DNA from 3 places in the Virgibacillus kekensis genome. Region 1 is predicted to be linked to each of the others. Evidence: riboswitches for the same ligand, from Rfam matches in the RefSeq annotation. Region 1 holds a riboswitch; each other region holds the start of a gene.
What was found. Region 1 has a riboswitch for S-adenosylmethionine ahead of ACFO3D_RS08040 (PLP-dependent aspartate aminotransferase family protein). Riboswitches for the same ligand answer to the same signal wherever they lie in the genome.
Positions count from the first base shown of each region.

Region 2: it holds a riboswitch for S-adenosylmethionine, as region 1 does, so the genes downstream of both, ACFO3D_RS10705 (methionine ABC transporter ATP-binding protein) here and ACFO3D_RS08040 (PLP-dependent aspartate aminotransferase family protein) in region 1, are expected to answer to the same signal.
Region 3: it holds a riboswitch for S-adenosylmethionine, as region 1 does, so the genes downstream of both, ACFO3D_RS18845 (carboxymuconolactone decarboxylase family protein) here and ACFO3D_RS08040 (PLP-dependent aspartate aminotransferase family protein) in region 1, are expected to answer to the same signal.

Region 1 is NZ_JBHSFU010000004.1:790,683-801,296, forward strand. It holds gene megL (methionine gamma-lyase) at 1-734, opposite strand, end outside; gene rarD (EamA family transporter RarD) at 1,016-1,927, shown strand; SAM riboswitch class I at 2,000-2,117, shown strand; gene ACFO3D_RS08040 (PLP-dependent aspartate aminotransferase family protein) at 2,278-4,038, shown strand; gene metX (homoserine O-acetyltransferase MetX) at 4,057-5,091, shown strand; gene ACFO3D_RS08050 (homoserine dehydrogenase) at 5,091-6,077, shown strand; gene ACFO3D_RS08055 (SGNH/GDSL hydrolase family protein) at 6,309-7,205, shown strand; gene ACFO3D_RS08060 (YpmS family protein) at 7,219-7,857, shown strand; gene ACFO3D_RS08065 (helix-turn-helix transcriptional regulator) at 7,883-8,869, opposite strand; gene ACFO3D_RS08070 (hypothetical protein) at 9,415-10,041, opposite strand; gene ACFO3D_RS08075 (DUF1259 domain-containing protein) at 10,309-10,614, shown strand, end outside.
Region 2 is NZ_JBHSFU010000005.1:89,061-99,674, reverse strand. It holds gene ACFO3D_RS10745 (3-hydroxyacyl-CoA dehydrogenase/enoyl-CoA hydratase family protein) at 1-2,203, shown strand, start outside; gene ACFO3D_RS10740 (acetyl-CoA C-acetyltransferase) at 2,224-3,399, shown strand; gene ACFO3D_RS10735 (acyl-CoA dehydrogenase family protein) at 3,529-5,313, shown strand; gene ACFO3D_RS10730 (VanZ family protein) at 5,350-5,904, opposite strand; gene ACFO3D_RS10725 (arsenate reductase family protein) at 6,688-7,050, shown strand; gene gcvH (glycine cleavage system protein GcvH) at 7,122-7,505, shown strand; gene ACFO3D_RS10715 (toprim domain-containing protein) at 7,760-8,113, shown strand; gene ACFO3D_RS10710 (thioredoxin family protein) at 8,287-8,601, shown strand; SAM riboswitch class I at 8,674-8,786, shown strand; gene ACFO3D_RS10705 (methionine ABC transporter ATP-binding protein) at 8,889-9,920, shown strand; gene ACFO3D_RS10700 (methionine ABC transporter permease) at 9,910-10,578, shown strand; gene ACFO3D_RS10695 (MetQ/NlpA family ABC transporter substrate-binding protein) at 10,594-10,614, shown strand, end outside.
Region 3 is NZ_JBHSFU010000015.1:202,720-213,333, forward strand. It holds gene ACFO3D_RS18825 (DUF2268 domain-containing putative Zn-dependent protease) at 208-876, shown strand; gene ACFO3D_RS18830 (hypothetical protein) at 1,013-1,468, opposite strand; gene ACFO3D_RS18835 (MotA/TolQ/ExbB proton channel family protein) at 1,636-3,459, shown strand; gene ACFO3D_RS18840 (OmpA family protein) at 3,449-4,141, shown strand; SAM riboswitch class I at 4,335-4,439, shown strand; gene ACFO3D_RS18845 (carboxymuconolactone decarboxylase family protein) at 4,589-5,254, shown strand; gene ACFO3D_RS18850 (LLM class flavin-dependent oxidoreductase) at 5,302-6,672, shown strand; gene ACFO3D_RS18855 (sodium:solute symporter family protein) at 7,071-8,582, shown strand; gene ACFO3D_RS18860 (CoA-acylating methylmalonate-semialdehyde dehydrogenase) at 8,721-10,181, shown strand; gene ACFO3D_RS18865 (hypothetical protein) at 10,524-10,614, opposite strand, start outside.

The sequences.
Region 1 (10,614 bases):
GCCATTACTCCGCCGATATCTTTTAGCGTAGTCATTGCAACCTCATCGAGAAATTCCTTTTTCCCAACTGCCAGACCGGCAATCACGTCACCATGACCGCCAATGTATTTAGTCGCACTATGGAGCACTACATCACACCCAAGCTCCAGCGGCCGCTGCAGATATGGTGATGAAAAGGTATTATCAACAACGACTGGAATACCTTTTTCATGAGCAACTTCAGCAACCATTTTCAGGTCAATCAGCTTCATTGTCGGGTTAATCGGTGTTTCAACATAAATACACGCGGTTTCCGGCCTGACTAGCGCCCGAATTGCATCCTTGGACTCCATCGTCGAAAAATCGTGTTCAATATTGTATTTTTCTTTCATCATCGACAGCAGGCCATACGTACAGCCATACAATCCTGATGAACATAATATATGATCATTAGCTTTGGTAAGAGCAATCAGTACTGCAGAGACTGCTGCCATACCTGAGCCAAATGCCAGACCCCGCTCGCCGTTCTCAAGTTCAGCTATTTTTTCCTCCAGAATGGTTACCGTCGGATTACCCAGCCGGGTGTAAATGTAGCCCTCTTCCTCCCCGGCAAACCGCCGCTCCCCCTGCTCAGCGGTTTCAAATGTAAAGGTTGACGTCTGAAATAAAGGCGAAGCAAGACTGCCTAGCATTTCCTTGGCATCATAGCCCGCATGTATTACCGACGTCTCAAAATGGTTATATTTTTTTTCCATTCTAATATCCTCCCAGAACTGCATTTTTAAAACCCATATACTACTATTCTATTGTATTAAGGGTAAATTTGAAAGCGTTTTCTTTTATTTAGATTAGGCAGAGTTATTGCTATTTTGCCGGTTTAGTTCTAGAATTGGCTTATTTAAATGAGGACTCGCTCGGCTTCGGGGTGGTGTCGTTCGACTTTCCGGGGTGCTCGCTCGACTTTGGGCCAGCTCGCTCGAGTTCCACGTGATTCTTCCAATTTATTCATAGTTTTACAGAACGGGAGGCTTTCAGAATGAATCAGGATAGTAAGGCAGGAATATTATATGCAGCAGGAGCCTATCTACTTTGGGGTTTTCTGCCGATCTACTGGAAGCTGGTAAACGAGGTCCCACCTGGTGAAATACTCGCGCACAGGATAGTATGGTCATTTATTTTTATGATAATAGTCGTCTTGTTTGTACGAAAATGGAAGTTGTTTCTTAAAGAATGCGTGGTTATTTTAAAAGACAGGAAGAAATTAATTGGCATCACCCTGGCTTCAATCGTAATAAGTATTAATTGGTTATCATACATATGGGCAGTAAACAACGACCACGTCATTCAAGCGAGTCTGGGATATTACATTAACCCGCTCGTGAGTATTCTCCTTGGAATGATTGTGCTAAAAGAAACGCTGACACGGCGGCAGACGCTTTCGTTTGTTCTTGCAGCAATCGGCGTGACCTACCTGACTGTCAGTTACGGTGTATTTCCATGGGTGTCGCTGACTCTGGCTTTCAGTTTTGGCATGTACGGCCTGCTGAAAAAAATGGTCGATGTCGGAGCTATGTTCGGTCTAACAATAGAAACGATGATTGTAACGCCAATCGCACTTATTTTCCTGTTGGCGGTTCCGGACAGTTCCTTGTTGTCGGCCGACACCATGATTTCCGCTACTGGACTTCTGTTGTTTGGTGCAGGAGCAGTAACTGCGATCCCACTCCTGCTTTTTGCTAGTGGTGCGAAAAAAATTCCGCTCTCGATGGTCGGGTTTCTTCAGTATATCGCTCCGACCATTATGCTTATTCTAGGCGTGTTTGTGTATGATGAGACATTTTCACGTGCGCATTTAATTTCTTTTTCCCTGATATGGGTGGCTCTAATTATTTATATGGGATCTGCACAACGCCGACCACTCCGGCATAAAAGAGCTATAGAAAAATAAATTTTCAGAAATAGCTTGACGGATGACGAACTGCAGGTCTATAATGTTCATTAACTTAATAAAAAGTTACATCTCTTATCAAGAGCGGTGGAGGGAATAGGCCCTGTGAAGCCCGGCAACCTTAACGGCAAAATCATTTTGCTTAGTAAGGTGCTAAATCCTACAGGTCATTAGATCTGGAAGATAAGAGGAGGATCGGTTACATACGAAGCCCTCTTCTTAGGAAGAGGGCTTTTCTTATTTCTCCTCTTCCTCCAGATAAAGCAAAAGCGGAAGCAACCAATCAGCAACGATAAGAGCTTGAAGTGGCTAACGTGATTGCTAGTTAAAATACTAAGGAGGAATTATTAATGTCCAATTTTAATCTTCAAAATCCAGAAACTCTATTACTGCATGGTGGCCAGGAACCCGATCCTGCAACAGGATCCCGTGCGGTACCAATCTATCAGACTACTTCTTACGTTTTCAAAGACACGGAACATGCACAAAACCTGTTCGGCCTTAAGGAACCGGGCAATATTTACAGCAGGATTATGAACCCAACAGTTGATGCATTTGAACAGCGTATCTCCCTTCTCGAGGATGGGGTCGCCGCAGTCGCGACATCTTCCGGAATGGCCGCAATCACCCTGGCAATTTTAAATCTTGCCAGCAATGGTGATGAAATTATCGCTGACAGCAATCTTTATGGCGGAACATATAACTTATTTGCGAACACACTTCCGCGTTACGGAATCAATGTTATTTTTGTCGACGGTACAAAGCCGGACAGTGTTCGGAACGCCATTACTCCAAATACAAAAGCAATTTTTGGCGAAATCATTACCAATCCAAGTCTGAATGTATTTGACGTAGAGACAATTGGGGAAATTGCCCATGAAAATAACATTCCGCTTATCATTGACAATACTTTTGCCACACCATATGTAACAAAGCCACTTTCCTGGGGAGCAGATATTGTTGTTCACTCAGCTACCAAATGGATTGGCGGTCATGGAACAGCCATTGGCGGCATCGTTGTAGACGGTGGAAGATTTGACTGGGGCAACGGTAAATTCCCTCAGTTTACCGAACCGGATCAAAGCTACAATGGTCTACGCTATGTCGACGTTGGACCGGCAGCGTTTGCCACCAAACTAAGGGTCCAGCTGCTCCGCGATATCGGTGCATGCCTGAGCCCGCAAAATGCCTTCCTGCTTTTACAGGGACTTGAGACACTGCATCTGCGGATTGAGCGTCATAATAAAAATGCACAAGAAGTGGCTGCCTACCTGCAGGAACACCCAGCAGTTGAGTGGGTCAACTACCCGGGGCTTAGCGACCACCCATCAAACCAGTTAGCTGAAAAATACTTTCAGAATGGCTATGGATCTATTATCACATTCGGAATCAAAGGCGGCCGTGATACAGGCAGAAAATTGATTGACAGCATTACTCTCTGGTCACATGTTGCCAATGTCGGAGATGCGAAATCACTTATCATCCATCCTGCTTCAACTACACACCAGCAGCTTGGACCGGAAGACCTTCAGAAAAGCGGTGTTACGGAAGAACTTGTTCGTCTTTCTATTGGCCTTGAATCAACGAAAGATATACTGGCAGATTTGGATCAGGCGATCAGCAAAGCAACAGGTGAGGATGAAACATTCCAAACAACTGAGGAAGATGCAATCAACTGGCTGCTTTCCTCTCCATTTGCACGTGAAGACGGCGGAATCCGGAAAAAAACTGTAGCAGTATATGGCTTGGATAAACCGGTTGGCGATTTCGCTGACAAAATTAAAAAACTTGGTCAGTTTGGTTATGACATAGTGCCTGTTGGCCAATCAGGTGAAGAAATAGTTGGCAAACAGCCAGTGGAACAACTTAACGATATTCCATCGCCTGTTGACGCGGTACTAGCTTCCAATACGCCGCTCCCAGCAGAACTAATCGAACAGTTCATTAATAAGTCAGGAAAAATACTATGGGTTGAGAATCCGGATGGCAGCGACCAGACACTTCAACATGCAGAGGCGGCAGGAATTACTACTATTAGCGGAAAAAACGCTTATGATGAAGCGGTGCGTATCCGGTCCAACGGCAAACAGAAAGTATTAACACAAGTCTAAAACATGGGGGTGGGCGAGATGCTCAGCATTAATCAAACATCACAAACAGGGCGTGCAGCAGTCGGCCCACTCAAACTGGAATCTGGAATAGTACTTGAGGATATAACCTTACAGTACGAAATGGCGGGGCCAAGTCATGCGCCAGTCATCCTGGTATGCCATGCATTAACAGGAAACCATCAAGCAATCGGGACGGAAGAGCACCCTGGCTGGTGGAGCGGATTAATTGGCCCCGAAAAATATATTGACACAGAAAAGTACCGGGTTCTTACATTTAATGTTTTGGGAGGATGTGACGGATCAACAGGACCAGCATCCACCAATCCTCAAACAGACCTGCCTTTTCGTACTTCTTTTCCAGAAATCACGGTCCGGGATATGGTTCATGCACAATTTCAGGCACTGGATTACTTAAATATAACTTCAATTGATACGGTTATTGGCGGTTCTCTTGGTGGTATGCAGGCGATGGAATGGGCGCTCCTTTATCCGGAGACGGTCGAGAAGCTGATAATCCTAGCTTCCACGCCTGTCTTTTCCTCCTACGGGATAGCGTTCAATCACATTGCCAGTTCAGCCATCAAAAATGATCCCTCCTGGCAAGGGGGCAACTATACAGACAATACGGTCAACGGACTTGCAATAGCCCGGATGGTTGGGATGATCACGTACCGAAGTCCCCAACTGCTTGAAGAAAGATTCGGTCATAACCGTTCGGACGTCACCTCCTATCTTGATTATCAGGGTGAGAAACTGATAAATCGATTTGATCCGAACAGTTACCTTTATTTACTGCAAGCGATGAATGGCCATGATATTGGCCGGAATCGGGACGGGTGGCAGAATGCTGCGAATAAGCTGACCCAACCTGCCCTGCTGCTTAGTTTTGATAAAGATTTGATCTATGAACCAGACAAAGTGCATTTATTTTCCAGGGCATTACCCAACAGCATCTACAGACATATAGAAACTGATTTTGGTCATGATGGTTTTTTGACTGAATTTCCAAAATGGGGCGGAATTGTCCATGATTTTTTAAAGGAGGCTGACTGATGAAGCCAATTAACGTGGCCTTGATTGGCCTGGGAACCGTGGGATGCGGCGTATATCAGACTTTCCATATTCACAAGGAGCGGCTTGAAGAACTTGCCGGCTCACCTATCTGCATCTCAACCATTGTGATCGAACATCCGGAGAAGCATAACAAGCTTCCACCTGAAGTTAACGTGACAACTGACCTCCTGGCAGTGGCAAATGACCCCGAGATTGATGTCGTTTTTGAAGCAATCGTTGGCAAAGAACCCGCATTTTCCTTTCTCAAAAAATGCATTGCTGGAAAAAAACATGTAATCACTGCCAATAAGGAGATGTTCGCTGCCCACGGTAAAGAGCTGAAATCACTCGCTGAAAGTTACGGAACCAAAATTGGGTTTGAAGCGACTACTGCTGGTGGGATACCTATTATCCAAACAATTCAGCAACTCCTGCAAGCAAACCAAGTAAAATCCGTGCAGGCCATCCTGAACGGTACCAGCAACTTTATCCTGACAGCGATGCGGGTTGAGGGCCTTACTTTTGCAGAAGCGTTAAGCAACGCCCAAAAATGGGGTTATGCGGAAGCCGATCCCACTAACGATGTAGAAGGATATGACGCACTATATAAACTGCAGATTTTAAGTGACCTTATTTTCCGGGAACAGCCAGAAACCGGCCGTGTAAAACGTTTAGGAATACGGGACATTACAGCTGATAAAATTACAAAATCGCAAAAATCCTGTGAACGAATCAAACATGTTGCAACACTGGAGTATGATTCGAAGGGTAACCTGACCGGCTCAGTAGAACCATTATCATTGGAAGAAAACCATCCATTATATGCGGTAGAGGGAGTAAACAATGCCATTTATCTTAAGACTGATATTCTCGGCGATTTGACATTGACAGGTCCAGGAGCCGGTGCTTTTCCTACTGCAAGCGCGATGGTTGAAGACTTTTGTACCATTTTGAAAAAAGAACAACATTTAACGGTTTTAAGTTAAATTAAAAATTAAACAAGAGATTCGTCTTCCATGGAGGCGGATCTTTTTGTTTGGACATATTATAAATAGGGAATACTGTTTCTTTTAAAGGGATTGTTATTAAATCGAAATATGTCATGAAGATACTTGTCAAAAAAAGTGGGTACATATATAGTATTATCCGGATATGTATAAGACAAATTGTCTTTTCCGTATATATTGAATAATACAAGAATACAGGTGTGAGTACACATGCAGAAACGATACAATTTCATTATTTTGGGTATACTGCTTATAGGTTTAATTGCTGGGGCGATTTGGGCGCTGTCACAGGAAAATGAGCATACAGTAGAGCCAAAGGATAGACAGGAAAAGGAAGAACAAGAAAAGAGTGAACCTGAGGAAGAAGAGAAAGACAGACAAACCGATGCTGAGAAAGAAGCAGAAGAAGAGCCGATAAGTGAACTAGGGGAAATAATCAGTGAAGCTGTCCAGCAGACGATTGACTTGTTTACCAATAAGGAAACACACGTAGTTGCGATTGGAGATTCACTGACCCAGGGTGTCGGTGACCAAGTCGTCGAGGGTGGCTATGTCAGTATTCTAGATAAAGCTATCAATCAGGAAGACAACAAACTTGTAACTTTTGAGAATTATGGTAAACGTGGCATCCGTTCTGACCAGCTGCTGGAACGTCTTCATAAACCTGAAATCGCCCAGTCGGTAAGGCAAGCTGATATCGTGCTAATTACAATCGGTGCTAATGATATTATGAAGGTTGTAAAAGAGAACTTTACAGACTTATCACTTAAGGACTTTTCCGGAGAAAGAACAGATTATAAGGACCGCTTAAAAGCCATTATCGACCGGATAGATGAATTGAACTCAGGTGCAGAAATATATCTGCTCGGTTTTTATAATCCGTTTGAAAAGTATTTTAAGGATCTCAAAGAACTTGGTATTATTGTAGAGAATTGGAACAAGGTCGGGCAAACACTCGCCGAAGAGTATGAGGATGTGACATATATCCCAACCGAGGACCTTTTCGACGACCCCAACACCGATTTATTCTCGGAAGATAATTTTCATCCGAATCATCTTGGCTATCAGCGAATGGCGCAGCGTGTCTTGGAATATATAACTGAGTAAGGGAGGAAGTGGGATGGCTGAATCCAGAAAAAGAAGGAATAAGTGGAAGCGGCTTTTTCTCGGCTTATTAATCGTAAATATCGTAGTGTTTGCAGCCATTATAGCACTAATTTTCTGGCCAGTTTCCGGAACAGACCGGCCACCTGCCGTTGAGGAAGATACACAGCCAAGTTCGGAATTTATTGTACGAACCACGAAAAATAATCTTAATGAACTTGTAAATGCCTATATTGATAAACTCCTCCGTGGTACCAATCACCATTATTCGGTCTTACTGGAGGAAGATGTGCACTTGATTGGTGAACTTCCTGTGTTTTCATCAACGGTCCCGCTCTCCGTACACTTTGAGCCATTTGTACAGAAGAATGGTGATGTAGTCCTTAAGCAGAAGTCCATTTCAATCGGGTTATTGCAATTACCCAATCAAAAAATAATGGAGTATATGAAAAAATATTTACCAATGCCTGAATGGGTTTCAATCAACCCAAAAGAAGAAGAAATTTATTTGGCTGTAACCGATATGGAAATCCGCAGTAATTTTGAAGTAAGTGTAGAGCACATCGACCTTGAGGCAAATAATCTAGCATTTAAATTCAGGATTCCGTATGAAACATTGGGAATAGAGACAAGGCAGCAGGAAGTCGGAAATTAATCCCCGGCTTCCATTTTGTTTGTTATTATTCATATACCTCACTCATTTCTTTTATTTTTGACTTCACTTTATCGGTCAGATGGTCCGGAGAAAGGACTTTTGCCTGATTTCCCCATGTAAGAATCCAGTTTACAAGCCCGTCCGAAAGTTTGGCCTTTGTAGACAATACAAAATGGTGATCATCAAGTTCCCTTATATCAGCATCCTGTCCGAAACGGTCTAGAACTACGTTAACCATATTATTATGGAAACGGATTTTCATCCACATTTCCTGCCCAGAAAACATATGGAAACTCTGATTCACATAATCATGCAAATTAAGGTCTGCCGCCCTGATGAAACTTTTTTCACTAACCTCGATATTGCGGATCCGGTCCAGCCGATAATGCCGTAATTCATCTGTTTCCTGAAATCGCCCAATCAGATAGTAATAGTCGTTTTGCCAAATAAGAGCATAAGGCTCCACAAGATAACGGTCACCATTTCGGTGATATTCAAATTCTTTCTTTACATTAAACTTTCCATACTGATAAGTAAGGACCTTGTTCTCAGAAATTGCCCGGTGAACACAGTCGATATTCAGCTTCACCAACTCATAATCCATATTAGCGGTCTGTTCGAACAGAATTGGTTCAGGCAGAGTCTTCGCGATATTTTTGCTGGTCAACTGTTTGACTTTTTTAATCAGTTTTTCTTTTTCTTTTGTGGTAATAAAGCGTGCTGAAAGGATAGCATCAATAATTAAACGTAACTGGTATGTTTCGAATATCCTGGCTTGGTGGCTGAATAGCGTTTTTCCAAACCTCCCTGTGTTCCGGACGATTTCGAAATCCATATCATCAAGTGTTTCGAGATCACGCTTAATTGTCCGCTTATCAAATAAACCTTCATCCCCTGTCAGGTTTCTTAATTTTTCACTCAATTCATTTATATCCAATTCATTATATTCGTCTGTTTCATTAAATAATATGTCCCGTATTGCCAGCAATCGGTAATTACTTCCGCGTTCCAATTAATAATCCCCCTTTAAAGCCATAGTTTGATGTTGATAAATACATATGGCTGTTTTCTAAAAGATTGTTGATTTTGACACAAATGATATAAAATGCGAAGTAACTCGTAGCTTCGCTCCGGAAATACACTACGCTTTCCGCGGGCTCGAGCTGAGCCTCCTCGTTCGCAAAGAACGCTCACTGCGGGGTCTCAACGTCTTCGCTTTCCCGCAGGAGTCTTCGTGTATTTCCTTCGCTATTATTGAGCTTCGTATGTGTATGGATTGAGCCTGAGTTTTTTTATTCTAAGGTGCTTTATTAGGAATAGCTTATTTCTTATCCTCAGAACTATAAAAGCGTAGTCAGAATGCGTAGACTCCTGCGGGAACAGCACGTGTCCGAAGACCCCGCAGCGGCGACTTTACCGCGAGGAGTCTGAGGCCGTGCCCGCGGAAAGCGAAGCGTTCTGACGAAGCGATAGGTACGGCTATTATGTCCCATTTTATATCTAATGCAAATACAAATTTTTTAAGAAAAAAGAACCTTACATTAATGTAGGGTTCTGCTACCTGATGACAAGCTGTTTAACTTTCTTGGTTATTAAAAAGATAAATGAATCCTTTGTTATTTCCGCATTCGTTTTCTTATATGTTTGCCCCGTTTCCATAGCTTCCTGGTAACAATGAAGCGGACCCTGATACAGAAGTTGGAGGCCACAGTGGTTACGTATATCCGCCGGTGTAATAAAATGAATAGGTTTATTAAATTGCAACGATTCAATCCCATTTAGTACGGTTGCCACAAACTGTGAGCAGAACAGGGCGTCTTCCCTATTAATCTCAACCTGCAGGAATACACCAAACAAGCCGAGAAAATTATATTTATAGTTGCTTTTTTGCTTCTCTATTTCCTTAATTCTTTCCTTCACCTTATACCAGTCACTTTCTGACAACTGATATGAATAAACTGCACAAGCAGAATTCTTAAGAAAATCACTTTTAATATCCTCTTTTACAAATCCGCCAATAAACGGATTACGAGGCCTTTTTCTCCCGAAACTATATACTTCATTCAGTTCAGGTTCAAATGCAAGTGAAACATGATTTAAAGGTTGTTTTGTTACATAATTGATGAGCCGGGATAGATATGTCCCTGTATCTGTAAAGAGAAAATAGATCGCTTTCTCCCCCATTAGATCCCCCTCCGCTAAGCTACCCAGATAGAAATACTTCTTCCTGAACACTATATATGTCGTTAATTAATTGTTACATATATCATATGAAAAATATAGTGCTTTTTACACTATTTTTGGAAAAAAATGAAATTCTGATATTATGTTCTGTTTTCTAAGATAGCTGGAAAACCAGTTTGATACATCTATCTGAAGGCAATAGAACTAACAGCAAGGTTGAATTTAAAGACTATACCCTCTAAACTACTTGAAAGGAGTTATTATCAAATGGCTGATATTAATAAAATAGCAGAGAAGTTTGGAGAAATTCTGGATGTTGAAACGGAAGTTGAAGATGGTATGTGTGAAGCGGAAAAAGACCGTGATCTAGATGTTACCGTCCAGGGACGGCCATTTAAAAGCGAACTAAGTATGGAAATCCACTTTGAGGCATTAGAAGATGACGGGAGAGCACTCAATCACGCCGAGATTGTGTTATTGCCAGATGAAGTCCCAGAGTATACTAAAGCATTGGGTAAAAATAATTTGACGATTAGCGCACTCCATAACCACTGGTTATTCGCTGAACCGAGT
Region 2 (10,614 bases), on a different contig from region 1:
GAAGGCCCTGTTAAAACAGAAACCGTCACCTATTACGACGAAAAAAAGTCTTGATTTGATCGAAGTCGGCAATATGGATGATGACATGGAAAAGCTTGCTGACGTTGACTGGATTATTGAAGTGGTAGTAGAAAATCTGGATGTTAAAAAGAAAGTCTTTGCAAATGTGGATAAATATCGTAAAGAAGGGTCTATAGTCAGCTCAAATACCTCTGGCATTTCAGTTGAAGATATGGCAGAAGATCGGTCTGGAGATTTCCGGGCACATTTTCTAGGGACACACTTTTTTAACCCGCCGCGTTATTTAAAGCTGCTTGAAGTCATTCCCACAAAGGATACTGATCCGGATGTACTCGAGTTCATGAAGACATTTGGTGAAGATGTACTCGGTAAAGGCGTTGTTGAAGCGAAGGACACACCGAACTTTATTGCCAACCGGATTGGTACGTATGGACTTTTGGTTACGGTAGAGAAGATGCTTGAAGGCGGCTATAGTGTCGGTGAGGTTGATTCGGTTACAGGGCCAATGATTGGCCGGCCAAAAAGCGCTACCTTCCGTACGTTGGATGTTGTGGGGCTTGACACTTTTATTCATGTAGCCAAAAACGTGTATGACCAAGTGGAGGGTGATGAGAAGAAAGTCTTTGATGTTCCCGATTTTATCCTGAAGATGCAGGATAATGGCTGGCTTGGTGCTAAAAGTGGTCAGGGTTTCTTCAAGAAGGTTAAAGGAAAAGATGGAAGCAAAATCTATGAGTTGAATCCTGAAACACTAGAATATGAGGATCGAAGAAAACTGAAAACAGCAGCTACAGAAATGGCTAAACAGGAAAAAGGTTCACGCCGGAAATTGAAAGCGCTTGTATCTCAAAAAGGTGACAGAGCCAGCGACCTTGTTTGGTCCATTCTAAAGCCGGTACTTATTTATTCAGCTGAATTAACCGGGGAAATCGCGGACGATATTTTATCGATTGACCAGGCGATGAAATGGGGATTCGGCTGGGAGATTGGTCCATTTGAAACATGGGATGCAATTGGGCTTCGTAAGTCAGTAGAACGTATGAAGGAAGAAGGCGAAACGGTTCCTGAATGGGTATTGAACATGTTGGAATCCGGCAATGAATCTTTCTATAAAACGGAAAATGGAAATGTCTATTATTTTGAGAACGGCGAATACAAATTGCAGAACTTCAATAAAAAGGAAATCAATCTGAAACGATTAAAAGATGTTAAAGGTGTCATTAAAAAGAACACCGGTGCTAGTTTAATAGACTTGGGTGATGGAGTGGCAGGATTGGAATTTCATTCCCAAAGCAACGCAATCGGTCTTGACATCATTCAGATGGTGAATTTCGCGATTGAAGAAGTCAACAAGAACTTCAAAGGTCTCGTGATTGGCAACCAGGGCAAAAACTTCTGTGTTGGCGCAAACCTTGGAATGATGCTGATGGAGGCCCAGGATGACAATTTCTTTGAACTGGATATGGTTGTCCGTCAGTTCCAGAATATGGCGATGAATATCAAATACTCAGAAAAGCCAGTTGTAACAGCACCATTTAATATGACGCTCGGTGGTGGAGCGGAGGTATCTCTTCCAGCTGCAGCTATACAGGCATCAGCTGAAACGTATATGGGGCTGGTAGAGTTTGGTGTAGGACTTATCCCAGGCGGTGGCGGAACCAAAGAGCTTTATCTGAAAGAACTTCGCAATCTGCCTAAGGGAGTCAAATTTGACCTTACCAAAGTTGCAAACGATGTCTTTGAAAAAGTAGCCATGGCCAAGGTATCGACATCTGCTGCCGAGGCGCGGGATAACGGCTTCCTCGACAGTAATGATGCAATCAGCGTAAACCCTGACCATCTTCTGTATGATGCCAAGCAACGAGTAATTGCATTGGCCGATGCCGGATATCAGGCACCAAAGCGGGAGAAAATTCCGGTTGTTGGAGATGCTGGGTATGCAGCAATGCTCCTGGGAGCAAAAACGTTAAGATTTGGCGGGTATGCATCAGACCATGACGTCAAAATTGCAGAAAAACTGGCATATGTTTTATCAGGTGGCCGGATTAAAGAAGGCACTTTAATCGATGAACAAGTAATGCTTGATCTTGAGCGTGAAGCATTTTTAAGTCTAATTGCAGAACCGAAAACACAACAGCGTATGCAACACATGCTGTTAAAAGGAAAACCACTGCGCAACTAATTTGAAGAGGGGGAAGAAATGTGAAGGAAGCAGTAATCGTTGCAGGTGCAAGAACCCCTGTAGGAAGAGCAAATAAAGGATCACTCGCCAACACACGACCAGATGACTTGGCGGCGTTAACGATAAAGGAAACACTGAAACGTGCTGGAGGCTATGACGGCAATATTGATGATGTGATTATCGGATGTGCCATGCCGGAAGCAGAACAAGGAATGAACATGGCCCGGAATATTGCCGGGCTTGCAGGGATAAAAAATGATGTCCCGGGTATTACCATTAACCGTTATTGCTCATCCGGTTTGCAGAGTATCGCCTTTGCAGCCGAGCGCATCATGGTCGGTGCAAGTGACACCATCATTGCTGGTGGGGCAGAATCTATGAGTCTAATTCCAATGGGCGGCCATGTCATTAAACCGAATACAAAACTTGTTCAGGATGCACCAGGCTACTATATGGGCATGGGGCACACCGCTGAAGAGGTTGCCAACCGATTTGGCATCTCACGGGAGGACCAGGATGCTTTTGCAGTCCGCAGTCATGAGCGCGCGGCAAAAGCAATCAAGGAAGGCAAGTTTAACGATGAAATAGTACCCGTAGAAGTAACACAGCGGGCTGTTGGTAATAACAACAAAATTGAAGAGAAATCAGTCACTTTTGAAATGGATGAAGGAGTCCGTCCGGGTACCACCACGGACATCCTGGCAAAACTACGTCCAGCGTTTACCGTTAATGGCTCGGTTACAGCGGGTAATTCGTCACAAATGAGTGATGGTGCGGGAACTGTACTGGTCATGGACCGAGAGAAAGCTGAGTCGGAAGGGCTTAAGCCAATGGCTAAATTTCGCTCCTTTGCAGTAGCAGGAGTGGAGCCGGAAATTATGGGAGTCGGTCCGGTCGAAGCAATCCCGAAAGCTTTGAAAATAGCTGGATTGAGTTTATCCGACATTGGATTGTTTGAACTTAACGAAGCGTTCGCCTCCCAATCTGTCCGGGTAATCCAGGCATTAGACCTTAATCAGGAGATAGTCAATGTCAATGGAGGAGCAATCGCGCTTGGTCACCCACTTGGCATGACAGGTACCAAGCTGACATTGAGTTTAATTCATGAGATGAAGCGCCGAAATGTCCAGTTCGGGGTTGTAACCATGTGTATTGGTGGCGGAATGGGTGCAGCGGGAGTCTTTGAGCTTTTGTAAAAAGTGACCTGAGGCAGAATACCCAAGTCAGCCAACCGAATACCAGCTATCCTGTGTTGTAAAAGTGCTTAACGGCGTCTGCAGCAGGACGCCGACTTAATAATTCCTTATATGGAAAGGACGATTTATATGGGTGAAACAAAAGAAAAGTTGTTTAAAGGCGGGGCATTTCTTATTGAAGATTTAACCGGGGACGATGTTATCACCCCTGAGGATTTTTCGGATGAACATCATATGATCGCTAAAACCACAGATGATTTTGTGGAAAAAGAAGTTTTGCCTAAAGTGGATAAACTTGAAAATCATGAGTTTGAGCATTCGGTTGATCTTTTAAAGAAAGCGGGTGAACTTGGCCTTCTTGGTGCAGACGTACCAGAAGAATATGGAGGTCTCGCCCTTGATAAAATCAGTTCCTCGCTGATAACCGAGAAGTTTTCACGCGCAGGTGGTTTCTCAGTAACCCATGGTGCCCACGTTGGAATCGGTTCATTACCAATTGTATTTTTCGGTAATGATGAGCAAAAAGAAAAATATCTGCCAAAGCTTGCAACCGGTGAGTTGCTGGCGGCATATGCGCTGACTGAACCAGGTTCCGGTTCGGATGCGCTAGGGGCAAAAACTACAGCCAAACTGAATGAAGCGGGAACGCATTATATTTTGAACGGGGAAAAACAATGGATTACAAACTCGGCATTTGCTGATGTATTTGTTGTTTATGCAAAAATTGATGGCGAGCATTTCTCAGCGTTTATTGTTGAGCGTGATTTCCCTGGTGTGTCTACTGGACCTGAAGAACACAAGATGGGAATTAAAAGTTCATCAACACGCACATTAATTCTTGAGGATGCGGAAGTACCTGTTGAAAACCTTTTAGGTGAAAAAGGGCGCGGACATGTAATCGCATTCAACATTCTCAATGTAGGACGTTACAAGCTTGCAATCGGTGGTGTAGGTGGTTCCAAGCGTGGCATCGAAGTAGCAACAAAATACGTGAACGAGCGTAAGCAGTTCGGTACACCTATTTCAAGTTTCTCACTTACACAGGAAAAACTTGCTACCATGGCAGCAAGGACATATGCAAATGAGAGCGCTGTTTACCGGACTGTAGGGTTATTTGAACAGCGTATGGGGTCATTGACCGATGAGCAATTAAAAGATGGGCGTGAGGTGGCACGAGCAATCGCGGAGTACCAGATTGAATGTTCCATGAATAAGTATACTGCAACCGAGTGTCTGGACTATGTTGCAGATGAGGCTGTACAACTCCATGGTGGATATGGATTTATGGAAGAATATGAAGTGGCGCGTATGTACCGTGACTCGCGAATTAACCGTATTTTTGAAGGAACAAATGAAATCAATCGCCTGATCGTTCCAGGGACGCTGCTTAAGAAAGCAATGAAAGGTGAACTGCCACTACTTCAAAAGGCACAAAGCCTGCAGGAAGAATTAATGATGATGATGCCGGAAGAACCTGGTGAAGAGCCACTGGCCCAAGAAAAGTATTTGCTCCGAAATGCTAAGAAAATGGTATTGCTCGGCGCAGGCCTTGCAGCACAGAAGTACATGAAAAAGCTCGAGAATGAGCAGGAAATTCTAGTTAATCTGGCTGACATGACCGCTGAGGTTTATAATATGGAATCAGCCATTCTCCGTACTGAAAAAGCGATCAGCAAATCCGGTGAGGAGAAGAATAAGCAGAAGCTTCTTTATACACAGGTATATGTACAGGAAGCATTCAACCGTATTGAAGCCGATGCAAAAGAAACACTGATTGCAGTTGAATCCGGCGATACATTACGAATGATGCTTTCCTCATTGCGGAAGCTAACCCGTCATACGCCGACCAATGTAATTGCCAAGAAGCGGGAAATCGCCGCAACAATTATTGAAGAAGAGAAGTACACAGTATAAGCTACTGCCATCCTCCAATATGGAAGGATGGCAGTTTCATTTCATTAAAAACTTTACGTAGAGATAAACAACGATTTTACCCAATATATATCCGGCAATAACCCCAAACGTGTTTAGAATTAAATCATCCACATCGGAACTTCGCGCCAGCAACCCTGACTGTGAAAGGGCATATTGGACCCATTCAATTGCCAATGTGGTTAAAAATCCGATCACGAAAACCTTCCAAAAAGAAATTTTTCTATTCGTAAGTACTAGCAGGAATCCAATTGGGACAAACACTACTATATTTCCAATCAGATTAACAGAGGCAGCGAAAATTCCTCCGTGGGTAAACAAAAAAATATAATCTTCTATAGTATCGAATGGAATCAAATTGACACCGGTCCAGTCACTGCGTATCACGTCGCTATGAGGGAAGACGGTTAGATACAATAAGCTTTCCAAATAAAGGAGCCATAGTATATAAACCAGCTCTCTCCAGTAAGAAACTTTACGGCCCTGACGTTTAAGTAGATATAATCTTATCGGGGTATATATAATCAGGGACAGCAAAAGAAATTCATACGGTAAGGAATATATATAATGCATTGCTGGCCCTCCTCTCCTGTCCATCTTACTTCCAAATATATTCTTCAAAAAAAGAATTAGGCAATATTATAAAAAATGACGTTGCACAAAATTTATAAACTGCGACGTAGTGAAGACTTCTAAGATAGAGTACTGATACACTGCTACGGAAATACACTACGCTTTCCGCGGGCTCGCGCTGAGCCTCCTCGTTCGCCAAGAACGCGTGGGGTCTCAACGTCTTCGCTTTCCCGCAGGAGTCTTCGTGTATTTCCTCCGCTTGTTAGTATTTTGATCAAGGATTTGTACAGTCCTTCGTTATATGAATGAGGTTTATTTCATCCTAATTTTGAAAGCTATCCTAAGCTGCGAAAAAATGCGACACTCCAGGGGGGAGAGCAGCTTCCGAAGACCCCACAGCGAGGGAACGAGCGAGGAGGCTGAGGTGCTGCCCCCGGAAAGGGAGTGTTTTTCCGCAGCGTCGGTTAAACTTACCATTAGCCTAATGATGAAAAGCACATTATAAATTATCATTACATCGCATTTTATATCAAGCTGCGAGGATTAATGAGCAACAAAAAATCTACGATAATAGTCAAAAGTTAAGTCTAGAACGAAACAGTAATTCCCAACAAGATTACCCGTTTTTTCTCTCGCCAATCGATTATTTCACAATTCTAATCTACTTTTAATTTCCCTGTAAAAAAGACGGTCCCATTATAGTACAATCCAATCGACCTTCGACCAGCTTGTTTGGTATAATAAAATATATGAATAGAGAAATAATAAGGAGGGAAATAACATATGGCACTGACATTTTATTGGTATCCCAATTGCGGAACATGTAAAAAGGCCAAAAAGTGGCTGGACGATCATCAAATTGAATATACACCTATACATATTGTTAATAATCCACCTGCAAAGGAAGACTTACTCGACTTCATGTCCAAAAGCGAGATGCCACCTAAAAAGTTCTTCAACACAAGTGGGAAAAAGTACCGTGAATTGAATATAAAAGAAAAAATTACTGATGCGGATACTCAGGAAATGGCTGAAATACTCGCATCTGATGGTATGCTGATCAAGCGTCCAATTGTAACAGATGGAGAGAAAGTAACTGTTGGATTCAAGGAAGAAACTTTCAACGATACATGGCTACAAAGTTAAGCTGAAATACTAGAAAAAAGCATTATTACCTAGTATAGTAATAATGCAATTATTAAATGGAGGGATTTTCTATGAGCTTGCCAAAAGACTTATTATATTCTGAAGAACATGAGTGGGTTAAAAAAGAAGACAGCAAGGTCCGTATCGGGATCACTGATTTTGCACAGTCTGAATTAGGTGATATTGTTTTTGTGGAACTGCCTGAAGTTGGTGATGAAATTGAAGCAGATGAACCTTTCGGAAGTGTTGAATCTGTTAAAACAGTCTCTGAATTGTATGCGCCATTAAGTGGCACTGTAGTAGAGATTAATGAGGAACTTGAAGACAGCCCTGAGTTCGTTAATGAATCTCCATACGAAAAGGCATGGATGGTTGTTGTCGAACCATCTGACGACTCAGAATTCGAAAACCTGTTATCTGCTGAGCAATATCAGGAAGTAACAGAAGAAGACTAATTATATCAGATTTAATACAGAGATTGGCTATTGAACAGCTATGGTTCATAGTCAATCTTTTATTTTACCGCCAGTATTCACTCCTTGTTCTCAAGCTAGATATTGGGCAAATTTCTTATGTGTGCCTAAACCTTGTGTTTTTACATAAAATAAAGAAAAGAATGTTTCCCCAAACGATACGTATGTGTGAATCAAGGGAATTAATGGTAATGTCAGTTCGGTAATTTGACCTTGTTTAAGGAGTGCATGTTATGATGACGCATGACCCGGAAAAAGTGATTATCGTGGAAGGTCTTACAGATAAAAAACAAATCAAACGGGTAATAAACGATCAAGTTGAAATTATCTGCACCAATGGTACGCTTGGCGTTGAACGTCTTGACGAACTTTTAGAGACATATGATTTGGATAATCGTGATGTTTATATACTGGTTGATGAAGATAACTCCGGATTAAAGTTACGTAAACAGCTTGCGAAGGAGCTTCCGCATGCTGAGCATATTCATGTAAGCAGTGAATATCGGGAGGTGGCCACTACACCGGAAAATGTCCTTGCCACCGCATTAATCGGAAAGCGAATTGAAGTCAATCCACTTTTTTTACTTTAGCAGGTAGTTAGTTAAGTTATACTGCCTGCATATGTGCGACTATGGCATTCGCCATTAGGACTTGTATTTCATATATAAGGACCTTTTAGAAAGCAGAGACTCTTTTTGGAAATTCTATATCAAATACTAAGTTTTATATTTAATGCCGAACCAAGTTATTAAGGGTGATTTTGTTGGAAAAGGTTACGGACGAAATTTTGAAAAAAGACCATTACTTGCTATATATTTATACACCATTTTGTGGGACCTGCGCAGTTGCCAGGGGAATGCTTGAAAAAATAGAAAAGGTCCATCAGGATACTATTTTTTTCGAAATGAATGCCTCACTACACCCTGAATTTATGCAGGAGCATCAGATTGAGAGTGTTCCTTGTTTGCTGATTAAAGATGGTAATCGGATCAGGGAAAAAGTGTATGCATTCAAATCCACTGCCAATATATACAGTTACCTCATGAAATACGAGCCAAGCTTATTTGCAGGAAAATAACATTTTTTATTGACAGGTTAACAAAGCAATGCTATCATCATGATTATCGATTTTAAATTAAATATGTATTATCTCTTATCTTGAGCGGTGGAGGGGCTGGCCCTGTGAAACCGCGGCAACCTCAGATGAATTATATATCTGAAAGGTGCCAATTCCTGCAAAGCAATGGCTTTGACAGATAAGGGAACTTGAAGACCACATATGTTTACGTCTTTCTGTTCTCTTGCAGAAAGGCGTTTTTCTATTTCATTAGGACATAATAGCAGATAAGGCAGAGGAGGATTACCGTGATTACAATTAAGGGTTTAAACAAAGTATTTACAGCCAAAGATCGTAATATTACAGCAGTTGATAATTTGACCCTTGATATAAAAGAAGGCGAAATTTTTGGTGTTATCGGATACAGCGGGGCGGGCAAAAGTACGTTCGTAAGGCTGCTGAACCGGCTGGAAGAACCAACCGGAGGAAATATTACAATTGACAATCAGGAAATTACTGCACTTAACACAAAACAGCTTCGGGCAGCAAGGCAGGAAATCGGGATGATTTTTCAGCACTTTAACTTGCTCTGGTCCAGAACAGTAGCAGATAATATCGCCTTTCCGCTGGAAATTGCTGGGGTCCCTAAGAGCGAGCGGCAGAAAAGAGTGCAGGAACTGATTGAACTGGTTGGCCTGGCAGGAAGAGAGCATGCATATCCTTCCCAACTAAGTGGTGGCCAGAAGCAAAGAGTTGGGATTGCAAGGGCACTTGCCAATAAACCTAAAGTACTGCTCTGTGATGAAGCAACATCAGCACTGGATCCGGAAACAACCAATTCCATACTCGACCTATTGGTGGATATCAATGAGAAGCTGGGTTTGACTGTTATCCTAATCACTCATGAGATGCACGTCATTCGTAAAATCTGCAATCAAGTTGCAGTTATGGAGGATGGGAAGATCGTGGAACAGGGAGATGTTCTCGACGTCTTTTTACGTCCAAAACAGCCTGTAACCAGGAAATTTGTTGAGCAGGTTATGGGTGTGAATGATGAAGACGAAGGAATTGACCATCTAATCGGAACATATGAACACGGTAAACTTCTTCGACTTCACTTTATCGGGGAGACCACAAACCAGGCATTAATCAGCCAGGTTTCCAAGAAATTTAATATCGAAGTAAATATCCTGCAGGGTAAAATTACCAATACTCAACGTGGTGCGTACGGAACCTTGTTTGTACAAGTGATTGGAGAATCGCAAGAGATTAGTCAGGCAGTCGGTTTTATTACAGAGGAAACTTCAGTGGAAGTGGAGGTGATCCATGATGCTGAATAATTTGTTTCCCAACCTGGACATGCAGGACTTGTATACGGCGACATATGAAACATTTTATATGACGATAATTGCACTGGCAGGAACGTTTATTCTTGGAATTCTGCTTGGACTGCTTCTCTATTTAACAATGAAAGGTGGCATCTGGCAGAATAAGTTCCTTAACCTGATTGTAGCTGCAATCGTAAACGTATTTAGGGCAATACCTTTCATTATTTTAATCTTATTGTTATTTCCGTTCACCGACTTTCTTATTGGAACGATCCGTGGTCCTAATGCTGCATTACCCGCTCTGATAATCGGCGCGGCGCCATTTTACGGTCGTCTTGTAGAAATCGCCTTAAAGGAAGTTGACAAAGGTGTGGTAGAAGCCGCCAAGTCAATGGGGGCAAAAACGCACACGATTATTTTCCGGGTATTACTTCCTGAATCGATGCCTGCATTAATATCAGGGCTGACTGTTACAGCAATCGCCCTTATCGGCTATACAGCAATGGCAGGTGTAATCGGTGCCGGTGGCCTTGGAAATTATGCATATTTCTTCGGGTTTCAGCGTCGGGAGTTTGATGTTGTGTTTGTCTGTACCGTACTCATCATAATTATCGTATTTATTTTCCAATTCATTGGAGACTTTATTTCAAATAAATTAGACAAAAGATAAAAAGGAGATAGGAAAATGAAAAAAATATTAGCATTT
Region 3 (10,614 bases), on a different contig from region 1:
AATATTTTATACAAAATATTCTCAATTTATGGTATAATTTCATAAAATAGGAGGGGTCTCAGTGAATGAAATAAAGCAAATAACGCCTTTGCAGCTCTACAGCAAAATGATGAACTTGAATCTTTTTTATCAGCCCAATTTAGTCCGCTGATAAATAATAAGAGTTGGTTGGAGGAATGGCATTACGTTGCACAACGTTTTCGATTAATGAAATTTAAAGATTTTGAGGAGGAAGAAGCATTATCCTATCAATGGGATACCGATAAGGTGAAAAACATAATCGAGGATACAGTTTTAGAGGTAAGGGAACTTTTATCGCTTGGTAACCTGAATATTACTGTTGTTCCTGCCCTGTCTTTTCCCTGGTTAGAAAACCATGACCGTAGTATATGGACGAATGGTTTTACCAACAGTCCTAACTGCATTCAAATAGCAATTCCCCCAACACCTGATGAGGACTTCCTGAAATATATGATTGCTCATGAATTACATCACGCCTCTCCAATCAACCCAATATACAATCTTACTGATGAAACATTTACCCTAGGTGAATGGTTTAAGATGGAAGGAACAGCAGAGTTTTTCAGTCTTAGTTTATACAAGGATAAACGGTGGTGGAAAAGCGATTTCACTAAAACTGTTGAAAAAGAATACTGGAGTAAAGTTCAAGACAAATTTGCTATAACGGATGATAGTGAAATGGGCAAATTTTGCTTTGGGGATCTCGATAATGGCATTCCTTATATGGCAGGATATGCGTTTGCATATGAAATGGTAAAAAAATACGTGGAAAAACACCCAATTGACAATTATGAAAAGCTTTATTCTGTTGGGGCTTCAGACTTGGTTGATACGTATAGCTCCCGAATCATTTAAGAAAATCCCTTTAGTGTGAGTCGAAAAATTGAAGAAGAGGATTTAGCTGAAACGATATATATAAAGCAAATAACGCTTGCTAATTCCCAAGCGTTATTTCATATCTTGTATTTGTATGGCCTGTTAATTCTTTTGCTTACCTCTCACTATCTTCCAAACGTCTGAAGCCTTCCTGTTCAAGGTAATTGATTGCACTGTTGTACGTTTCGAAAGTGCCATCAAGCATATCACCAGCATAAATGTTCCACAAGTCAAAGTCATTAACGAGTCTCAGTGTTTCATTCTCGTCGTTTATCCATGTCTCCGGCTTAGCTTCCGATAATGATTCGATTGATTTTCTGATTATTTCGCGCAGTTCATCTTCCGAATAGCCACGTATGTTTACCATCCCTTTTGAGTCGGTAGGATAATCCTCATCAATCAGTTCTGCATATACAAAGCCGTTTCCGTTGGGATGCAGGCGGTATACCACAATTTTCTTCTCCTTCACACTTTCTTCATAATGAAAGTTGATCCGTCCGAGCGAGACATCGTTCCGCGTCAGTTCAGGAAATGATTCTATAATGGCAAGTTTCTCTTCAAATGTAAGCATAGTACCTCCAGGGATTTGTGTAATAGTCTAAACCTATTTTACCATTGTAAGGTAAAAAAATTCGAGCATTAACTGGGACAAGGTGCCTGTCCCCCTGTCCCAGGCATGATTTGTCCTTTTGCTGAATAGCATTAGTAGTAAAGTTGGTCTGGCAGGGGGAGTGTTTTATGCTGCAGTTAATTTTGGAGTTGTTTACGAGCGAGCAAACCGCAAACGATATTTTGGCGAATCAAACCACTGAACTTATTTTCATGATTTTGTTCACTGCTTTTTTCCTCACACTTTTGGTTCATTTCGGTTTATATACCAAACTAAAACGAATCAGAAATTACATAGATACTACAAATCAATTGGATATTGAACCACTGCGTACGTTTAAACAACAATACGAAGCGGCCAGGGAAAAAGAATCAATCAAACCGGAAACGTTCGTCCAGGAGAAGTTTTCCGGTTGGCGTGTATTCAACGTGCCTGTTGTGAATCTAATTAAAATGGTGCAGATGACGGTGTCCATATTTATTTTAATCGGGGTACTCGGAACTTTTATCGGTCTGACAATTTCTTTGGGAAGCATCAATGCGACCGGCAGCCAACTTGTGGAGAATGTAGCGGCAGTACTGTCAGGGATTGACGTTGCTTTTTACACCAGTATTGCTGGTATGGGACTGTCCCTGATCATGACTGTCATTACGAAGGTGTTAAATACCGAATACATGCTGACGGATATTATGCTAAAAGTCGAATCCAATCTGGAAGAAAATGAACAGCAGGGGATAAACCGTCTGATTGAGGTATCAGAGGCCATCAATAATTCTATTCAGCATCTTGAGGAAACGAACCAGAAATCATTGACAGGAATGGAAAGTGCCTTTTCTGGTTTTCAGGAGTATACTACTGGTCTGCAGCAGTCAGCAAAAGATCTGGCGCAGTTTAACGAGGGGCTTTCCAACAACCTGGAGGACTTCCAGGAGCTGTTCCATCATGTAAAAGAGGTAACCGATGGATTTGGCGATTCCACCACAAAGCTGAATGATAATTTTGATTCGTTATTTTCTTATTTTAAGAAGATGGACACCAGGAATGAGCGAATGGCTAATGCATTTGAAAATACCTTTGAGCGAGTAAAAGAAGTATCGTCTGTACAGATGGATACTCTCAATAATTTCGAGGATTCTGTCACCGAGCTGAAAAACTTTATATCCTCCATCATGGAAGAGCAGCAAGCCATCCACACCAAATTTGAAAGCCTTACACAGGTAAGTGGGGACCTTGCTAAAACAATGGAGTCACACAACAAGGAATTCAAACAGATATTTGGTAATGATGTAAGCACGAAACTGACCGGCATCATTACGCACATAGGAGAATTATCCAAGGACTTTGACCGGATCGGCGACCCAATCGGACAGTTGCCACAGGCGCTCGAAGTAATCAATCAGACGCAAAGCGACTATAAATATTTGCTGTCTGACCGTTTCGACGAGTTGAAGGATTTTAACCGCACCTTCAATAATCATTTGAAGACACATGCTGACGATTCACAGGCATTTGAACGGAAGATTCATGAGGCGACCAACACGTATGAAAGAATCGGAATGCAAAATAACCAGCTGATCAATGAAATAAACAAGACCATTTCTCAGATGAACAGCACATTCAACCAACGCGAAAATCAGATGGAAGCAAGTGTTGAGGTTTTAAAGAACACGCTTTCCAGTTATGTAGCGGGTCTGGAAGGCGCACTTGGAGGGAAGCTTGATAACGTAGGCAGGAATATCAGCGAATCAGTGGAGCGGACAAATCAAGGACTCAAGAACGAATTCCAGGAAATTCGACGGCTATCCAATGAGTTTCAGCAAAATAATTCTCGCTTTATTCAGCAGACACTTCAGGAACTTAACAGGGAAATACAAGGGCTGAACCGGCAATTAGGTAAGTTTGGCCGCCCGGTGGAAAATAATAATGTAAGGCTGAGACAGAATGACTACTAAATACCAGCGGCTTTTCAAAAGGGAACAGGACGAAGGACATTTCTGGCCATCGTTTACCGATCTGCTGACCATTATTTTGTTATGTTTTATTCTAATTTTCATTGCGATGATGATTATCAAGTCGCTGCAAATTGAAGAAATGAAAAAGACCATTGATCAAATCATGGGTGTAAGGGCAAAGCTTGTAAATGAGCTGCAGGCGGAGTTCAGTGATTCATCCCTGGGCATTGAAGTGGATGAAAAAACTGGTGCTATCATCTTTAATACAGAAATACTGTTTGCTTATGATAAATCTGAACTGAAGCCGGAGTCCTATCAGTTTTTGAATGAATTTGTCCCTAAGTATTTGGACATTTTGCTGCAGAACGGATTTGAAGACTACGTAGCTGAAATCATTATCGAAGGCCACACCGACCGTGATGGAAGCTATTTATATAACTTACAGCTTGCACAGGAGCGGGCGTACAGCGTCGCAGAATATATTTTAAGCGATGATTTTCCGTATAAAAATATTCAAAAGCACCTGCAGGAGAAACTAACGGTTAACAGCAAGTCTTTCACCGACTTTCGCAACAATGAGTCCGGTGAATACAGCGCAGCTGCTTCACGTAGAGTGGAATTTAAATTTAGGCTTAAGGATGAAGAGATCCTGGAAAAGACAAGGGAAATTTTGGCGAAATAGAAGAAAGGATTAAGGTGGTTAGTAACAGCTGGTTCTTTTTTCCGTATGCAAAGTTGTTTACTATTACGAGCAAGGAATCATTCACACGTTTGTATCCACCTTTTTACCTGGTTTGAAAAAAAATCACTTTTCTTACTTGACAGCTTTTTCTGTGTTCGATACTATTATGTACAATTATAAAAATTGAATAGTACTCTTATCCAGAGTCGGGGGAGGAAACTGGTCCTGTGATCCCGCAGCAACCTGTCATTATAACAAGGTGCTAATTCCAGCAAGCATTGCGCTTGAAAGATGAGATGGAGCTTTTTTTAAATTGACCTCTTCCTCATCGGGAGAGGTTTTTTAGTTTTTAAGGGGGGAGGTTGGAATACAGGAAAGCGTAATGTTTTAAACCAAGTAAAGTAATAAGTTTAGTACGTATTTAAATTTATTTAGGGAGAGATGAAAATGACAGTTACAAAAAACGATAGTCTGTACAAAAAATCTTATTTTAGCAGAATCACAGAATTGAAGAATTATGCGCCGGAGACATTCCAAGCTTTTTTCAACTTTAATGATCAGGCATTAGCCGATGGGAAGCTATCCGTTAAACTCAAGGAATTAATCGCCGTTGCGGTCGCCCATATCACTGGGTGCCCCTATTGCATCGAATTGCACGTAGGAAATGTGAAAAAGAACGATGCCTCGAAAGAAGAAGTGTCAGAAGCAATCTTTGTAGCGACCGCATTGAAAGCAGGCTCATCGTTCGCTCACGGAGTAAATGCCCTGAACGCATTTGACGGGGAAGGTGATGACGAGCTCTATAAAGCTTCCTACTTCAACCGGATTAAGGAGTTTTCTGGACTGAATGGTGATGCTTTCACAGCTTTTCTGGATTTTGACAAGAAGGCAGTTAAAGCCGGGAAGCTTACGGTAAAAGAAAAGGAATTAATTGCTGTGGCGTCTGCACATACAACAGGGTGTCCCTATTGCATTGACCTGCATACCAAGAATGCCAAGAAAGAAGGAGCAAGCCTGGAGGAAATCTCTGAAGCTATCTTTGTCGCAGTAGCTCTAAAAGCAGGATCGGCTATCGCGCACAGTGTCAACGCATTAAACGCTTACGATGACTAAGATAGCATTCTTGTAAAAAAAACACCTAAAAAAAGGAGACCTGCTGTATGGCTAAACAGATTCATTTAAACGGATTTATCCAGAATTCACCATCACCGCATTCAACTGGTTTATGGAAGCATGAGAAAGATGAAGGGGTTAACCATAATAGTCTTTCCTATTGGATTGACGCTGCTCAAACGCTGGAACGTGGTAAGTTTGATGCGCTTTTTATCGCTGATGTGCTTGGCACGTATAGCGTTTATGAAAACAGTCACCGTGCCGCAGCAAAAGGGGCTGTGCAGCTACCAGCCCATGACCCGCTGATACCGATATCCGCGATGGCTGCTGCCACGGAAAGCCTTGGGTTTGCACCAACCATTTCTGCTACATATGCCCAGCCCTATGCTTTAGCACGGCAGTTGTCGACGCTAGATCATTTAACTGGCGGAAGGGTCGCCTGGAATGTGGTGACATCATACCTGGAGAGCGAAGCAGTGAACCTGGGACTTTCCGGCCGTATGCCAAAAGAACTTAGATATGATCGCGCGGATGAATTTCTTGAAGTAGTTTATAAGTTGTGGGAGAACAGCTGGGATGATGAGGCTGTGGTTTATGACAAAGAAAACGATACATTCGCTGACCCGGAAAAAGTTCATTTGATTAACCATGAAGGGGAATTCTTTAACGTACCGGGACCGCATCTTGTGGAGCCTTCTCCTCAGCGGACACCAGTTTTGTTCCAGGCAGGGGCATCTCCAAAAGGAAGAGATTTTGCGGCCAAGCATGCTGAAGCTGTTTTCACAAAAAATCATTCACTGGATGCACTGAAGCAATATACAGCCGATATTCGTGAACGTACTAGACTACAGGGTAGAAACCCGGAAGATGTACTTATCTTTCCTATGATACTACCGATTATCGGATCAACGGAGGAAGAAGCATACGCAAAATATCAAGATTTAACCAGTCAGGTCAGCTATGAAGGTACAGCCGCACTTTTATCTGGCCATACTGGCATAGACTTCTCCCGATATGATCCGGATCAGTATATCGAGGACATGGAAACTGATGCTGTCCAAGGAAACCTGGATATGTATGCAAAGGACCCCAATAAAAAATGGACATTGCGTGAAGCGGTTAAAAATCATGGCCTTGGTAATGGAACCGTGAAGTTTATCGGTACCCCGGAACAAATCGCAGATAAAATCGAGGAATGGGCGAGAGAAGGCGATGTCGATGGTTTCAATATCGCGCAGACACATTCGCCAGGTACATTCCGTGAATTTGTGGATTACGTTGTCCCTGAACTCCAGAAGCGAGGAATCTATCGAAAAGAATATGAGGGTAGGACATTAAGGGAGAACATGTTTGGAAAAGGGAACGTCAGATTGCCGGATAATCATCCCGCGAAAAAGCTTGGAACTGTTAGCACCTGATTGTTGTTTTAGGACTGCGTATCGGATTATTCTAACGCAAGGGATTAGGAAATCGCGGAATAAGGTCCCGGCAGTCCAACTAAGTGGAACCTCATTCCGTTAATGGGGTGTAAAGGTGTCCAAAAAGAGGCCAAGTGGATCGTGGTTCCGCTATATGAACAATATCCACTGAAATTGACGATGAAATAAGCCAATAGAGGAATGATGTTCCAAATGAAGAGCTTAAACAGCTAAAATATGGCCCATAACGGAATGAAGTTCCATCACAATAGGTAATCTCAGTTGCACCTGAGATTACCGGTGAGTTTTTAGCACAGTCGATCAGCAGCAAATGTCGAAGCTCATATCAATCGCGTGGTTAATGAAATAGCCACAAACTAAATGGAAAGGGGACAGAGATGAGTACTGTAACATTATATACGTGGATAGGATTTATTGTATTTTTGGTTGTCATGTTTGTCTTAGGATTCATGAGTGCCAGAAAAACAAAAAATGTCAGCGACTTCGCTATAGGCGGGGCAAACCTGGGGCCTTATGTACTCGGTCTGTCCTTTGCAGCAACCTACTTAAGTGCAGCCACATTTCTTGGATATCCTGGGTGGTCCCATGCCTGGGGGCTCTCGAATCTATGGTTATTTTTAGCAATCATTGGCGGTGGACCAATTGGTGTGCTAATGGTAGCCAAGCGAGTACGAAAACTAAATACAGGGCAAAAATCACTTTCTTTACCAGACTGGCTGGGTGACTTTTACAATAGTGATATTTTGCGGGTAGGAACAGGTTTGATTCTGCTGTTTAATATCTTCTATATTGCAGCACAATTTGTTGCCGGTGCCCGTATATTTCAATATTTGCTTGATATGTCCTACACCGGAGGGCTAATATTCATTGCAACCATAGTAGTGCTTTATGTCTTCGCCGGCGGTGCGTTTGCCGATATATATACGGATGCTGTCCAAGCTGTCATGATGGCTATTGCTGGTACGTTTGTATTTGTTTCGGGAATTATCGTTTTCTGGGATGGAAGCATTACGGCGACATTTACGGATATTACCCAGAAACTAGCTGAGCGGGATACTAATTTAATAGAAGTATTTAATCCGGACTCAACCCATTTCTATTCTTTCGGTGTTGTATTCGGTGCAATTATCATCCAATGGGCATTTGCCTCAGCACCCCACTTATTTAACAAAGTGCTTGGTTTAAAAAGCGAAAAGGATCTGGGGAAAATGATTTTGACCTATGTCGTTGCGGCGTCATTCTCACTAGTTGTTCTTTTCGGAGGGCTATACAGCAGGGCGGCCCTGGGTGATAACGTGGCAGCTGCTGACCTGGCGTTAATGGAGTATGCGACTTGGGCTTTTCCTGCCATTATCGTAGCAATATTAGGGGTGGTCATCCTAGCTGCAGCAATGTCAACAACGGATGGTTTATTTGTATCTATATCGACCGTATTTGCCAATGATATTTTTCTAAAAGTATTAGTAAAACGGGGGATTGTCAAAGTTGATGACCAGAAGGCCCAGAAGATTGCACTGCAAATCAGTCGCATGGCAGTACCATTAATTGGTGTTTCTGCGTTCTTGATTGTCTTGCAGCCGCCTGCCTATATGGGGGACATTATGTGGATTGGAATCTCAGGAGTGGCTGCAGGAACGATGGGACCAATTCTATACGCTGTCTATGGTAAGAAAAAAGCTCCTGCACGTGCAGCAGAACTATCAATGGTTATTGGACTACTTTCCTATCTGGTCATCTACTTTGGAGGAATAAGCCCCAGTACGATGACAGCAGGTGCAGTGGCAACCCTTATTGGAATTGTAGCAATGGTTATTCTTGCAAATACATTAAAAATCGCGAAGACCCCTGTAGTGGAAAAAGAAGAAAATAGACACCGAAAAATAAATTAGAGAAAGGGTGAAATGCCATTTTTGTTACTCCAATGCTTACCGTGTGGCTATACGGATTTATCGGGTTTCTTTTTATCATCGGCTTCTCACTATGGAAATGGTATTTTACGAAGTAGATTTTAAGATGGAGGTTTTTCAATGACACAAACAAAGATAGAAATACTAAAAAACTATGTAGGTGGAGAATGGATTGAATCCAATTCCGATAAAACAGAGGAGGTATTCAACCCGGCAACGGGAGAAGTGATTGCCCATGTACCTGTTTCATCGCAGGAAGATGTTGACCATGCAGTTGAAACAGCGTACCAGTCATTTCAGCAATGGAAGGAGGTCCCTGTTCCAAAGCGGGCAAGGATTTTGTTTAAATACCAACAATTACTCGTCGATCATTGGGATGAGCTGGCGGAGATTGTAACGGTTGAAAATGGCAAAAGCCTTAAAGAAGCAAAAGGCGAAGTTCAACGAGGGATTGAAAACGTTGAATTTGCTGCAGGCGCCCCGTCTTTAACGATGGGAGAGCAACTTCCGTCCATTGCGGAAGGACTTGAATCAGGGGTTTATCGATACCCAATCGGAGTTGTCGGTGGAATCACACCATTCAACTTTCCAATGATGGTCCCGTGCTGGATGTTCCCGCTGGCAATCGCGACTGGGAACACGTTTGTACTTAAACCTTCCGAACGCACACCATTATTGGCAAATCGTTTGGCCGAACTTCTCGAGGAAGCAGGATTACCAAAAGGTGTCTTCAATATTGTTCACGGAGCGCACGACGTTGTAAATGGGTTATTGGAACATAAAAAAGTAGCGGCTATCTCATTTGTGGGTTCTCAGCCAGTAGCTGAATATGTTTACAAAAAAGGAACGGATAACCTAAAACGTGTTCAGGCACTTTCCGGAGCTAAAAACCATTCAATTGTATTAAGTGATGCTAATTTACAAAACGCGGCAACGCAGATTACAAATGCTGCATTCGGGTCTGCTGGTGAACGGTGCATGGCTGCATCTGTAGTAGCTGTCGAAGAATCCATAGCGGATCGTTTCATTGATCTGCTTATCGAAAAGGCTAATGAAATTAGGATAGGAAATGGATTAGGTGAAGATGTATTCCTTGGACCGGTTATCCGCGAGGCACATAAAGAGCGAACATTAGATTATATAGAAACAGGTGAAAAAGAAGGAGCGAACCTAGTTCGTGATGGCCGAATTGATGAGGATACTAAGCGTGACGGCTATTTTGTCGGGCCTACTATTTTCGATAACGTTACAGCGGATATGGAAATCTGGCAGGATGAGATATTTGCACCAGTACTCTCTATTGCAAGAGTTAAGGACCTTAATGCGGCAGTGGAGTTAACCAATCAATCACGTTTTGCAAATGGAGCCTGTATTTTTACCAAGGATGGAGGCGCAGTCCGGCAGTTCCGCGAAACAATCGATGCGGGAATGCTCGGCGTGAACATAGGAGTGCCTGCTCCGATGGCATTTTTCCCATTCTCCGGCTGGAAAGATTCCTTTTATGGGGACCTTCATGCCAATGGAAAGGATGGAATCAACTTCTATACACGGCAAAAGGTCATAACTACTCGCTGGGTGTAGAGTTTAACTTGCAGGCCTGTTTGGACTATAAACACAAGTAGTTTAGTTCATTGATTTATTAATGATTTAGAAAAAAATAAACAAAAATAGCATAGCAATTGGCGCCCTTATAGCGCCTTGACAAAAAACTGTCGTCGTGCGGATAAGGGTGCTATTTTATTTGTTATTTTACTTTTCAATTCCCAATTATATTGAGAAAAATCAAATAATAATTTCATTATATGGTAAAATATAGTTAAAGATTTTGAAAATTAAGTTCTTCAACTACGTGGCAGGTTAGTTTAAGATGAGTATGAGAACTTTTATGTGGCATTTGACAAAAAACGAGTAACAAAAAACCTCTTAAGAGTAAGAGGTTAAATCAATCGTATTTTCATTTATTAAAAGTTGTAGGGCTTCCGCTGATTCTTCAATATTATCAAATAATTTGACC